2 regions of the Kineococcus sp. NBC_00420 genome follow, and region 1 is predicted to be linked to the other one. Evidence: predicted binding sites of a transcription regulator. Region 1 holds the regulator's gene; the other holds the start of a gene.
What was found. The regulator LexA, encoded in region 1, represses DNA repair genes until DNA is damaged. The targets are predictions, from matches to a motif close to TCGAACANNTGTTCGA.

Region 1 (5,367 bases):
CTCGACCCCGGGGTCAGCGACCGGGCGTGGAAGCAGGTCTCGGTCTCCGCCCGCGAGTGCCTGGGGTCCCAGCGCTGCCCGGTCGCGGCCGAGTGCTTCTCCGAACGGGTCCGGGCCCGCGCGCGCACCGTCGACGTCGTCGTCACCAACCACGCCATGACGGCCATCGACGCCCTCGAGAGCGGGGGCCAGTTGCTGCCCGAGCACGACGTCCTCGTCGTCGACGAGGCCCACGAGCTGGCCGACCGGGTGACGGCGGTCGCGACGGCGGAGCTGTCCGCCTCGGTGCTGCACGCGGCCTCGCGTCGGCTGCGCCGCTCCGCCGGGATCGTCTCGGAACACCTCGACGACGCGGCCATCGCCCTCGAGGCCGCCCTCGAGGATGCGCCCCCCGGGCGCCTGGACCGCTGGCCGGACCAGCTCGCCGACGCCGTCGTCGCCGTCCGGGACGCGGCCCGGACCGCGCTGAGCGACCTCAAGGACGCCTCCGAAGGGCAGGGCAAGGAGGAGGACGCCGAGTCCCGCGGGGCGCGTCACCTGGCCCGGGCCGCCGTCCAGGACGTGTTCTCCGTCGCCGAGCGCCTCGCGGAGGACGTCGGTCGGGGCGCCCAGGACAGCTACGACGTCGCCTGGGTGACCGCGGGTTTCGGCCCGGCCTCCCGTGCGCCGTCCCTGCACATCGCACCCCTGTCGGTGGCGGGTCTGCTGAGGGAGAAGCTGTTCGCCGAACGCACCGTCGTCGCGACCTCGGCGACACTGACCCTCGGTGGCTCCTTCGACCCCGTCGCGGGCGCCTTCGGCCTCAAGGGGGAGAAGGGCTCGAAGACGCCGTGGACGGGGGTCGACGTGGGCAGCCCCTTCGACTACCCGAAGCAGGGGATCCTCTACGTCGCCCGGCACCTGCCGCCGCCGGGGCGGGCGGGTTCCACCGACGCCGTCTACGACGAGCTCGCCGCACTGGTCGAGGCGGCCGGGGGACGGACCCTCGGGCTGTTCTCCAGCCGCAAGGGAGCCGAGGAGGCCGCCGAGGCGCTGCGCAAGCGACTGGGGACCCCGATCCTCTGCCAGGGCGACGACCGGTTGCCCAAGCTCGTCCGGGACTTCACCGACGATCCCGCGACCTCGCTGTTCGGGACGATGTCGCTGTGGCAGGGCGTCGACGTGCCGGGACCCAGCTGTTCCCTCGTCGTCATCGACCGCATCCCCTTCCCCCGACCCGACGACCCCCTCATGTCGGCCCGCGCGCGGGCCGTCGACGCGGCCGGCGGCAACGGGTTCGTGTCCGTCTCGGCGGCCCACGCCGCGGTGCGCCTCGCCCAGGGGGCGGGGCGGTTGATCCGGGCCACCGGTGACCGCGGTGTCGTCGCGGTGCTCGACTCGCGGCTCGCGACGGCCCGCTACGGCGGGTTCCTGCGCGACAGCCTGCCCGACTTCTGGTCCACCACCTCGACCCCCACCGTGCTGGAGGCGTTGCGGCGTCTGGGTAGCGGTGGCTGACGCCGTGCGTCCGGGGTGGCATGCTCGTGAGGTGGCCACCGTCGGCTTCCTGCACACCGCGCACGCCCACGTGCGCGCCTTCCGCGATCTCCTGAACGAGCGGGACGACACCGTCGCCGACCGTCACCTCGTCGACACGGGCCTGCTCACCACGGCGCGGGACCGCGGGATCGACAGCGTCCGTCCGGCGTTGGCCGACCGGCTGCGCCGACTGGTGGGGGAGGGCGCGGACGTCGTCGTGTGCACCTGCTCGACCGTCGGCCCGACGGCCAAGGCCGTCGGCGCCGAGATGGGTCTGCGCGTCGTCCGGGTCGACCGTCCGATGGCCGAGGCCGCCGTCCTGGCCGGGCGGCGGATCGCGGTCGTGAGCTCGCTGGCCGAGGCCGCGGCGACCGTGCTGCCGCTGCTGCGCGAGTGCGCGGAGACCACCGGTCGGGCCGTGCAGCTGATCGAGGTCCGCTGCCCGGACACCTGGTCGTCCTTCGAGTCCGGTGACGTCCTGACCTACACGACCGGGGTCGCGGAGGCCGTCCGGACCCAGGTGCGGGCGCTCGACCCACCCGTGGACGTCGTCGTCCTGGCGCAGGCGAGCATGGTCGACGCCGCGCCGTTGCTGCGCGACCTGCACGTGCCGGTCCTCACCTCGCCCCGGTTGGCGATCGAGGCGGCCGTCGAACTGGTGACCTCGCTCAGAGGCTTCGCAGCACGGCCGTGACCTTGCCGAGGATCGTCGCCTCGTCGCCGTCGATCGGGGCGAAGAGGGGGTTGCGGGGCATCAGCTGGACGTGACCGTCCTTGCGCTGCAGCACCTTCACCGTCGCCTCGCCGTCGATCATGGCGGCCACGACGTCACCGTTCTCGGCCGTCGGCTGCTGGCGCACGACCACCCAGTCGCCGTCGCAGATGGCGGCGTCGATCATCGACTCCCCGACGACCTTGAGCATGAAGTGCTCGCCGGCGCCGACGAGCTGCGCGGGGAGCGCGAAGACGTCCTCGACCAGCTCCTCGGCGAGGATCGGGCCACCGGCGGCGATCCGGCCGACGACCGGGACGTAGCGCGGACGCGGGCGGCCGTCGGCCGCGGTGGCCTCGAACCCGTCGATGGTGCCGCGGGCCGACGCCGGCGAGACCACCTCGAGGGTCCGCGGACGGCGTGGGTCCTTGCGCAGGTAACCCAGCTTCTCGAGGGTCTTCACCTGGTGCGCGACGCTGCTGGGGCTGGTGAGGCCGACGGCCTGACCGATCTCGCGCATGCTCGGCGGGTAACCCCGCTGCTCGACGCACTCCTGGATGGCGGCGAGCACCCGACGTTGGCGGTGGGTGAGCCCGTCGCGGCCGTAGGGACCGTCGGGGAAGTGGTGGATCGAGGCCATCGGCGCCACCTGTTCGGTGTCGCCGGATCCGTCCAGCGCGTCGGCCACGTCACTCTCCCTGTCGTTCCGCGTGAGTCGTACGACCGGGCCCCGTCCTGGGGTCCGATCCACGTCACGGTAGTCATCCGGGGGTCGAGGATCAAACACGTGTTCGAACCGGCGTGTCGGGGCGCCACCGGACGACGCCGCCCCGCGGGGTGTGGGACGGCGCCGGTGGGTCCGGAGGTGGGGTGGATCAGGCGAGGGTGAAGTGGCTGACGAGCTCGCTGAGTTCGTTGGCGGTGCGCGAGACCTCACCAGCGGTGGTGGCCGTGTGGGTCGCCCCCGCCGTGGTCTGGTCCGCCGCAGCGGCGATGCCGGAGATGTTCAACGCGATCTCCTGACTCCCCGAGGAGACCTCGGTGACGTTGCGGACCATCTCCGAGGTCGTGGCCGACTGCTCCTCCACCGCCGCCGCGATGGTGGCCTGCAACCCGTCGATGCGGGCGATGACCTCACTGATGCCGCCGATGGCGAACGCGGCCTCGGTCGCGTCAGCCTGGGTGGCCGCCACCCGCGTGGTGATGGACTCCGTGGCCCGAGCGGTCTGCTGGGCCAGTTCCTTCACCTCCCCGGCGACGACGGCGAAGCCCTTGCCCATCTCCCCCGCGCGGGCGGCTTCGATGGTGGCGTTCAGGGCGAGGAGGTTCGTCTGCTCGGCGATGGAGGTGATGAGCTTGACGACGTCGCCGATCTCGCGGGAGGAGGCGGAGAGGCGGTCCAGGATCTCCGAGGCCTGCGACGCGCTGGACACGGCGTCGGCGGAGACCGAGGAGGCCTCGGCGGTGGAGGAGGCGATCTCGCGGATCGCGGCGGTCATCTCCTCCCCGGCCGCGGCGACGGTGCCGATGTTGGCGGAGATCTCCTCGGTGGCGGCGGCGACGACCTGGGTCTGGGTGGCGGATTCCTCGGCGCCGGAGGAGAGCTGGGTGGCGACGGTGGTCAGTTCCTCGGAGGAGCCGGCGAGGGTCGCGGCGGAGTCGGAGATGCGGCGCATGGTGGTGTTGAGGCGGTCCATGGTCACGTCGAGGGCAGCGCCGACACGGCCGACCTCGTCGGTGGTGGTGGAGCCGACGCGCTGGTTCAGGCGCCCCTCGGCGAGGCCCTGCACGACGGTGAGGGTGCGGGCCAGGGGGCGGGCGATGGAGCGGGAGATGACGACGGCGACGACGACGGCGATCGCGAGGGCGAGGGCGCCGATGACCAGCAGCATCACGACGGCGGCGTGGTAGTCGGCGGAGCCGGCGGTGGCCATGGCGGTCGCGGCGTCCTTCTCGTGCTTGGCCGCGGTGGCCAGCAGCGGCAGCAGCTGGTCGGTGACGGGGGTCGTCGTGGCGCTGCGCCGGGCGACGAAGCCGGCACGGTCGTTGTTGCGGACCAGTGTCACGAGCTCGACCCGCGCCGCGCGGTACTGCTTGACGAGGTCTTCGATCCGGGCCCGGTCCGCGGCCGGGGTGGCCGGGCTGGAGGCCTGGTAGGCGCTCCACGCCTGGTCGTAGGCCGTGTCGTCCTCGCCCATCTTGGTCAGCGACGCCTCGGTGGCCTTCGGGTCGTCGTTGATCGCGGCGTTGACGATGTCCATCCGCAGGGTGAGGAAGGAGGTGCGGACCTCGCCCAGCGTCTGCACCGAGGCCACGCCGCTGGTGGAGACGGTGTCCAGGTTGGCCTGCGAGGAGCCGAGGCGGTTGAGGCCGACGGCGACGACGACGGCCAGCAGGAGGCAGACGACGCCGAAGCCGGCGAAGAGCTTGGGGGCGACGTTCAGATCGCGCAGTGCCTTCATGGCTGGGCCTTCCAGAGGGTTTTCGCGCGGCGCGGGGTGGGGAAGGTGCCGAGGGCGCAGGGCGGAGCAGGCGGGTGAGGTCGTCGTGTCCATCGACGTCGCGGCCGTGGTCCTGAGGTGCGCCGGGAGGAGGCTGGGAGTCCGTTGTGCGTCGTGGTCCCGGTGCCTAGCGTGGTGCGCATGTGTCGCAACATCCGTCAGCTGCACAACTTCGAGCCGCCCGCCACGTCGGAGGAGGTCCAGGCCGCGGCGCTGCAGTACGTGCGCAAGGTGGCCGGGGCGACCCGGCCGTCGGTGCGCAACCAGGAGGCGTTCGACCGGGCGGTGGCCGCCGTCGCGCACGCGACGCAGCACCTGCTCGAGGACCTGGTGACGACGGCGCCGCCCAGGGACCGGGAGGTCGAGACCGCGCGGGCGAAGGAACGCAGCGAACGGCGCTTCGCCTCCTGACCCTCGGCCCCCGGAGCGTTCGCGCAGGTCAGCGCACGTGTCGGAGGCCGGTGGCAGCGTATGTCGACGTCACCCCCGGGAACGCGGGGGTTGCGCGCCCCCGTTCGAACGGTGGTAGAACAGACCCGCACGGTCGAACACCCGTTCGACGGTGCGCCACTCGTTGGAGGTCTCTGCTCGTGAGCGCCACCGCCCTCGCCCTGCCCGTCGTCGCACGCCCGCTCC
Region 2 (5,367 bases), 4.0 Mb from region 1:
CACCTCGGCCCCGGAGATCCCCTTGACGTCGGTCAGCGAGAGCCGGATGCCGAACCCCGTCCCGTCCGCGATGCCCTCCCCCAGGCCGTCGGCGTTGCGCACCCCACGGCCACCGAGCCAGGGGTCGAGGAGTTCCTGACCGCTCTGCCCGGTCCGAGGTTCGGGGACGGCCACGCGCTCGATGCGGTAGGTGTCACCCGAGGCGTTGACGTCGAGGCCGAGGACCTCGATGCCGAGGTTGCGGGCGTCGTCGAGGATCAGTCGTTTCGGGTACATGCCCGGGTCGTGGGTGAGGACCCCCGCCAGGAACGCCGCCGGGTGGTGCGCCTTCAACCACGCCGACTGGTAGGTCGGCAGGGCGAACGCGGCGGCGTGGGCCTTGCAGAACCCGAACGAGGCGAACGCCGTGAGCACCTCCCAGATCCGGTCCACCGTCGCCTCGGGGTAGCCGTGCTCCATCGCGAGGCGCTTGAACTGCGGTTCCATCTCCTCCTGACCGGCGCGGGTGCCGAGGTGGCGGCGGTACTCGTCGGAGACGGCGAGGTCGTGGCCGGTGGTGGCCTGGATGAGTTCGATGACCTGCTCGTGGAACACGACCACCCCGTACGTCTGCTCGAGCACGTGGCGCAGCCGGTCGTCGAGGTACTCCGGTTGCGTCCACCCCTGCCGGGCGCGCAGGAACGGGTTGACCATGTCCGACTTCACCGGTCCGGGCCGGAACAGCGAGATGTCGACGATGACGTCGTGAAAGGTGGCGGGGGCGAACTTGCCGACGAGTTCGCGTTGGCCGGGCGACTCGATCTGGAAGCAGCCGAGGGTGCGGGTGGACTGGATCAGCTTGTAGGTGGCCGGGTCGTCCAGCGGCACCTGCTCGCGGTCGTCGAGGTTCAGGGTGACGTCCTCGACGCGTGCGACCTCCTGCACCGCGTAGGCCATCGCCGACTGCATCCGGATCCCGAGGACGTCGAGCTTGAGCAACCCCATGTCCTCGACGTCGTCCTTGTCGAACTGGCTCATCGGGAAACCCTTCCAGCTGGCCTCCACCGGGGTCCGGTCCAACAGCGTGGGGTTGGACAGCACGACCCCACAGGGGTGCAGTGCGATGTGGCGGGGCAGACCGTCGAGGCGTTCGACGAGGTCGAAGAAGACGTCGAGGCGTTCCTCCCCCAACCCGCTGCGCCGCAGCTCGGGCAGCTCGGCGATGGCGTTGCGGGCGTCGCGGGCACGCAGGTGCGGGAACGCCGTGGCGATGGCGTCCACCTCCCCCGGCGGCAGACCCAGCGCCGCACCGACGTCGCGGACGGCGTGGCGCACCCGGTAGCTGTCCATCATCGAGACGCAGGTGACGCGCTCGCCGCCGAAGCGGTCGAGGATCGCCTCGTAGACGTCCTCGCGGCGGGCGGACTCGACGTCGAGGTCGATGTCGGGCAGCTGCCCACGGCGGGGGTTCAGGAACCGTTCCATGAGCAGGCCGTGCTCGAGGGGTTCGACGTCGGAGATCCCCAGCAGGTGGTTGACCAGGCTGCCCGCACCGGACCCGCGGGCCGCGACCCGGACGTGCAGGGACCGGGTGAGGTCGCAGACGTCGGCGACGGTGAGGAAGTAGCTGGCGAAACCGACCTTCCCGATGATGTCGAGCTCCTCGTCGAGGCGGCGACGGACCGTGGCCTCGAGCTTGAGGTCGGCGCCGGGGTAGCGCCGGGAGATGCCCGCCTCGGAGCGTCGACGCAGGACGGCGATCGCCTCGACGTCCGGCGCCAGCCCCAGGGCCTCCCGGTCGGGCAGGTGGTGGGCGCCGATGCCGAGGTCGGTGGCCGGGTCGAGGCAGAGACGCTCGGCCAGGGTCGTCGTGGCGTTCAGGAGTTCCGCGGCCCAGCCGAGGTCGCCGGCGGCACGGGCGACGTCGGCCGCCGTCCGGACCATGTCGGCCGTGGGCAGCAGGTGCCCCTGTCCCGTCGTCCGGTCCAGGTGCCGGGTGCCCAGCGGGACGAGCCGGCGGATCGCGTCGAGCAGGTCGGCGGTGGGTGCCCCGTCGGTTCCGGCGGAGCGGACGGCGGCGGTGAGGACGACGGGAACCCCGACCTCGTGGGCCAGGCCCAGCATCCGGGCGGCGTGCTCGACGCTGCCCGCCGTTCCCGGTGGGGCGTGGTGGCAGACCACCTCGACGTGCAGCGAACCGACGGGCAGCCGGTCCCGCCACCGCTGCAGGACGGACCGGGCGAGGTCGTCGCGACGGGCGAGCACCGCCCGCCCGAGTTCGGACCCCGGGCCCAGCAGCACGACCAGCGCCGGACGACCCGAGGTGTCGACGGCGTTCGCCGCGACGAGTTCGAGGCTGCTGATCGGGGCTCCGCGCACCCCGCCGAGGTGGGTCTCGCTCACCAGCCGGCACAACCCCGCCCAGCCGCGAGCGGCGCCGGCGCCGTCGGCGCCGAGGGCGAGCACGGTGACCCGGGGCAGCCGGGGGTCGACGACCGCCCCACCGCGGGTGGGGTTGCCGGAGGTGGTGCGGCGCACTGCGACCGAGGGGTCGGCCCAGGCCGGCAGACCGTCGACCAGCCCGCTGGGGGCCGTGGCGAGGTCGACGCCGAGAGCGGGGGTGATCCCCGCCTCGCTGCAGGCGCGCACGAACTTCACGGCGCCGTAGAGACCGTCGCGGTCGGTGAGGGCGAGGGTCGCCATGTCGAGTTCGGCGGCCCGGGTGACCAGAGCGGTCGGGGTGGAGGTGCCGTAGCGCAGCGAGTAGCCGGAGGCCACGTGCAGGTGCGTGAACGGGGAGTTCGAGGTTGCGGTGGTGCGCATGGGGACGTCCTTCGAGAACGCGCCCGTGGGGAAGGCCGAGCGGAGTGGTGCGAGGTGCTGGGTCGCGGGCGCGTCCGCCGGTGGTCGCCCGCGGCGTTCAGCCGGCCAGCGGGAGGGCGCTGAGCCCGAGCAACGATTCCACGACGCGATGGAACTGCTCGGCGTCGGCGAGGAGTTCCTCGGCGGCAGCCTCGTCGACGACGCCGGTCCGGCCGGCCTCGACCGCGGAACGCAGCGGGGCGGTCGCGGCGAACCGCTCAGCCCACTCCTGCAGGGCGGAGTCGAAGGCGGGGAGCATCTCCCAGACGCTGCGGGGGCCGCTGCGCCGGGGACTGGTGGGACGTCCGTGGACGGCGACGAGGGCGGCGCCCGCGCGCAGGGCGGCGAGGTGGGCGTGGACGTAGCGCTCGGCGGTGTCGTCGGAGCGCAGGGCGACGAGCAGTTCGTCCTCGCAGCGCTCGAGCAGGTCGAGGGCGGCAGTGGTCAGCGGGCGCGGGAGACCCTGGGGGACGTCGAGAGTGGCGGGCATCGCGTTCTCCTCCGTGATCGGTCGGTCTGGTGCGGTGCAGTGAGGTCGGGCGGCGGTTCAGTCGCTGACGCGCAGCAACTGCCAGCCGTCCGATCCGTCAGGAGAAGGAGTAGCAGCGCCCTCCGACACAGCCGCCGTTCCGGGCGGGACGCGGCGGGCGAGGTCGTAGACACCGACCGCACCGGAGCGCCCGACGCTGGCCTCGACGCGGAAGACCTCGCGTTCGAGGTCGCCGATCTCGAGGACGGGACGGACCGCGGTCGCCGTGCCACCGCCCGTCGGGCCGTCCCCGTGGACGGCGGCGACGGCCGGGTGCTCCCACCAGGCGCTGCGTTCACGCCACCGGGACAGGACCGTGCGCACGACGTAGAGCCGTCCGTGCCAGACGAACTGGACGGGTTCGTCGGGCGCCTCCCCCACCGCACCGGACCGGACGTGGACCTCGTCGAAGAACCGTCGCACCGCTGTCACCTTCCCCACTCGAGCCGGCGCTGCGGTGGATCACCCGCAGCGCGGCGAGCCGGGGGAAGCGGCCCGCGACGACACACCCGGAGCGCGGCCCGCGGAGCTTCCCCTCCCCCCGGACCGCGCCACCGGGCGGTCACCACGTTCGAACACCGGTTCGAACGCAACTCGAAGCTACACCACCCCACTCAGGGGTCGTCAACGGTGAACCGGGTCATCCACAGAGCGGAGAGTCTCTCCCCAGGGACGGAGGGTGAGCGCTCGCGAGAGGTCACCCGAACGGCCGACAGGTTGTCCACAGACGCCGTCCGGCGGTGCCTGCGAGAGCCCCGGCCGTGCGACCGTGCCGCAGTGATCCAGCTCCACCGCGCCGCCGTACCCCTCGTCACGCTCGCCGCCACCGGCCTGCTCGTCGGGTGTTCGAACGAGACCGTCGCCGCACCCGTCGCGAGGTCCACGACCACCGCGACGAGCGGACCCGTCGCGACGCCGACGCCGTCGGAGACGCAAGAGACCTCGCCGCGGAGCGACCCGACCACGACACGATCGCTACCCGTCCCAGAGCTGTCCGAACTGGGCACCACGTTCACCCAGGACGGTGCGAGCGCCTTCGCCGGCTACTACATCCAGGTCCTCAACTACTCGAGGAACACCGGGGACGTAGCGCTATTACATTCGATCTCAGACTCGGGCTGCTCTGGCTGCGACTACGACATTCGAGAAATTACCGGCTACCTCACCCACGGATACGAACACGTCGGCTTGGAGACTCGGTTTCGCGAGACGTGGTTCAGATCCTGGGATCCTGCGATTGGCGAGATCCAGATGGATGTCACCGTCGACAGACCTCCCCACGTCATCGTCGATGCTTCGGGTCACGAGATCGAACAAGTGCCTGGTTTGACAGGGGAAACGTTCTTCCTGTGGCTGAAATGGATCGACGGCCATTGGATCGTTTGGGAGGCAGAGTGACAAGCAAGATGCAGGCCGCCTGCATCGTCGCCTTTGGGTTCATCTCCGTCCTCGGGCCGCTCCCAGCTGCAGAAGCAGCCAGAAACTCCTGGGGTCGCGCTTCCGGAGGCTCCGTTGAGGTTGGCGCTGGTACCGCGAAAGCCAGCAGAGAGCCGACACGAAGACAAGAACCGTCCAAGACTTCCGGGCCTCCGGTCCAGGTCTCCAAGACCCCCGCCTGCGGCCGCAACGGCCCGGAAGGCTCCTTCGGGTCCGACACCTGCCGGGCCTCCATCGCGAACTGCCCGCCCGGGCAGTTCCTCGTCACCACCTGGACCCGGACCGGCGACGACGTCCGCTGGGTCAACCAGGGGAACTCCTGCACGACCGACGCAACCACCGCAGAACCCGTCGTCCTGCCGACCGTCACCGAGGCCGACCTGCGCCGCGTCCCGCTGCCCGCGAGCCCGGTGAACCTCCAACCCGACGGCGGCGAGGCCCTGCTCAACGTCCCGCTGATCCTGCACACCACCGCGGGGACGGTCACCCGGGACACCACCATCCTGGGCTACCCGGTCACCATCCGCGCCACGCCGACGAGCTGGACGTGGACGTTCGGC

Region 2: a site for LexA is predicted at 3,942-3,957, ahead of OG218_RS23705 (DUF6504 family protein). Genes of this name have one in related genera too.

The regions. Positions count from the first base shown of each region.
Region 1 covers NZ_CP107930.1:866,408-871,774, reverse strand. The annotation lists gene OG218_RS04310 (ATP-dependent DNA helicase) at 1-1,497, shown strand, start outside; gene OG218_RS04305 (aspartate/glutamate racemase family protein) at 1,529-2,212, shown strand; gene lexA (transcriptional repressor LexA) at 2,187-2,870, opposite strand; gene OG218_RS04295 (methyl-accepting chemotaxis protein) at 3,106-4,692, opposite strand; gene OG218_RS04290 (DUF2277 domain-containing protein) at 4,873-5,142, shown strand; gene OG218_RS04285 (LysM peptidoglycan-binding domain-containing protein) at 5,322-5,367, shown strand, end outside.
Region 2 covers NZ_CP107930.1:4,846,013-4,851,379, reverse strand. The annotation lists gene OG218_RS23715 (DNA polymerase III subunit alpha) at 1-2,802, opposite strand, end outside; gene OG218_RS23710 (SAV_6107 family HEPN domain-containing protein) at 2,900-3,331, opposite strand; gene OG218_RS23705 (DUF6504 family protein) at 3,389-3,793, opposite strand; gene OG218_RS23700 (DUF6318 family protein) at 4,148-4,768, shown strand; gene OG218_RS23695 (PKD domain-containing protein) at 4,765-5,367, shown strand, end outside.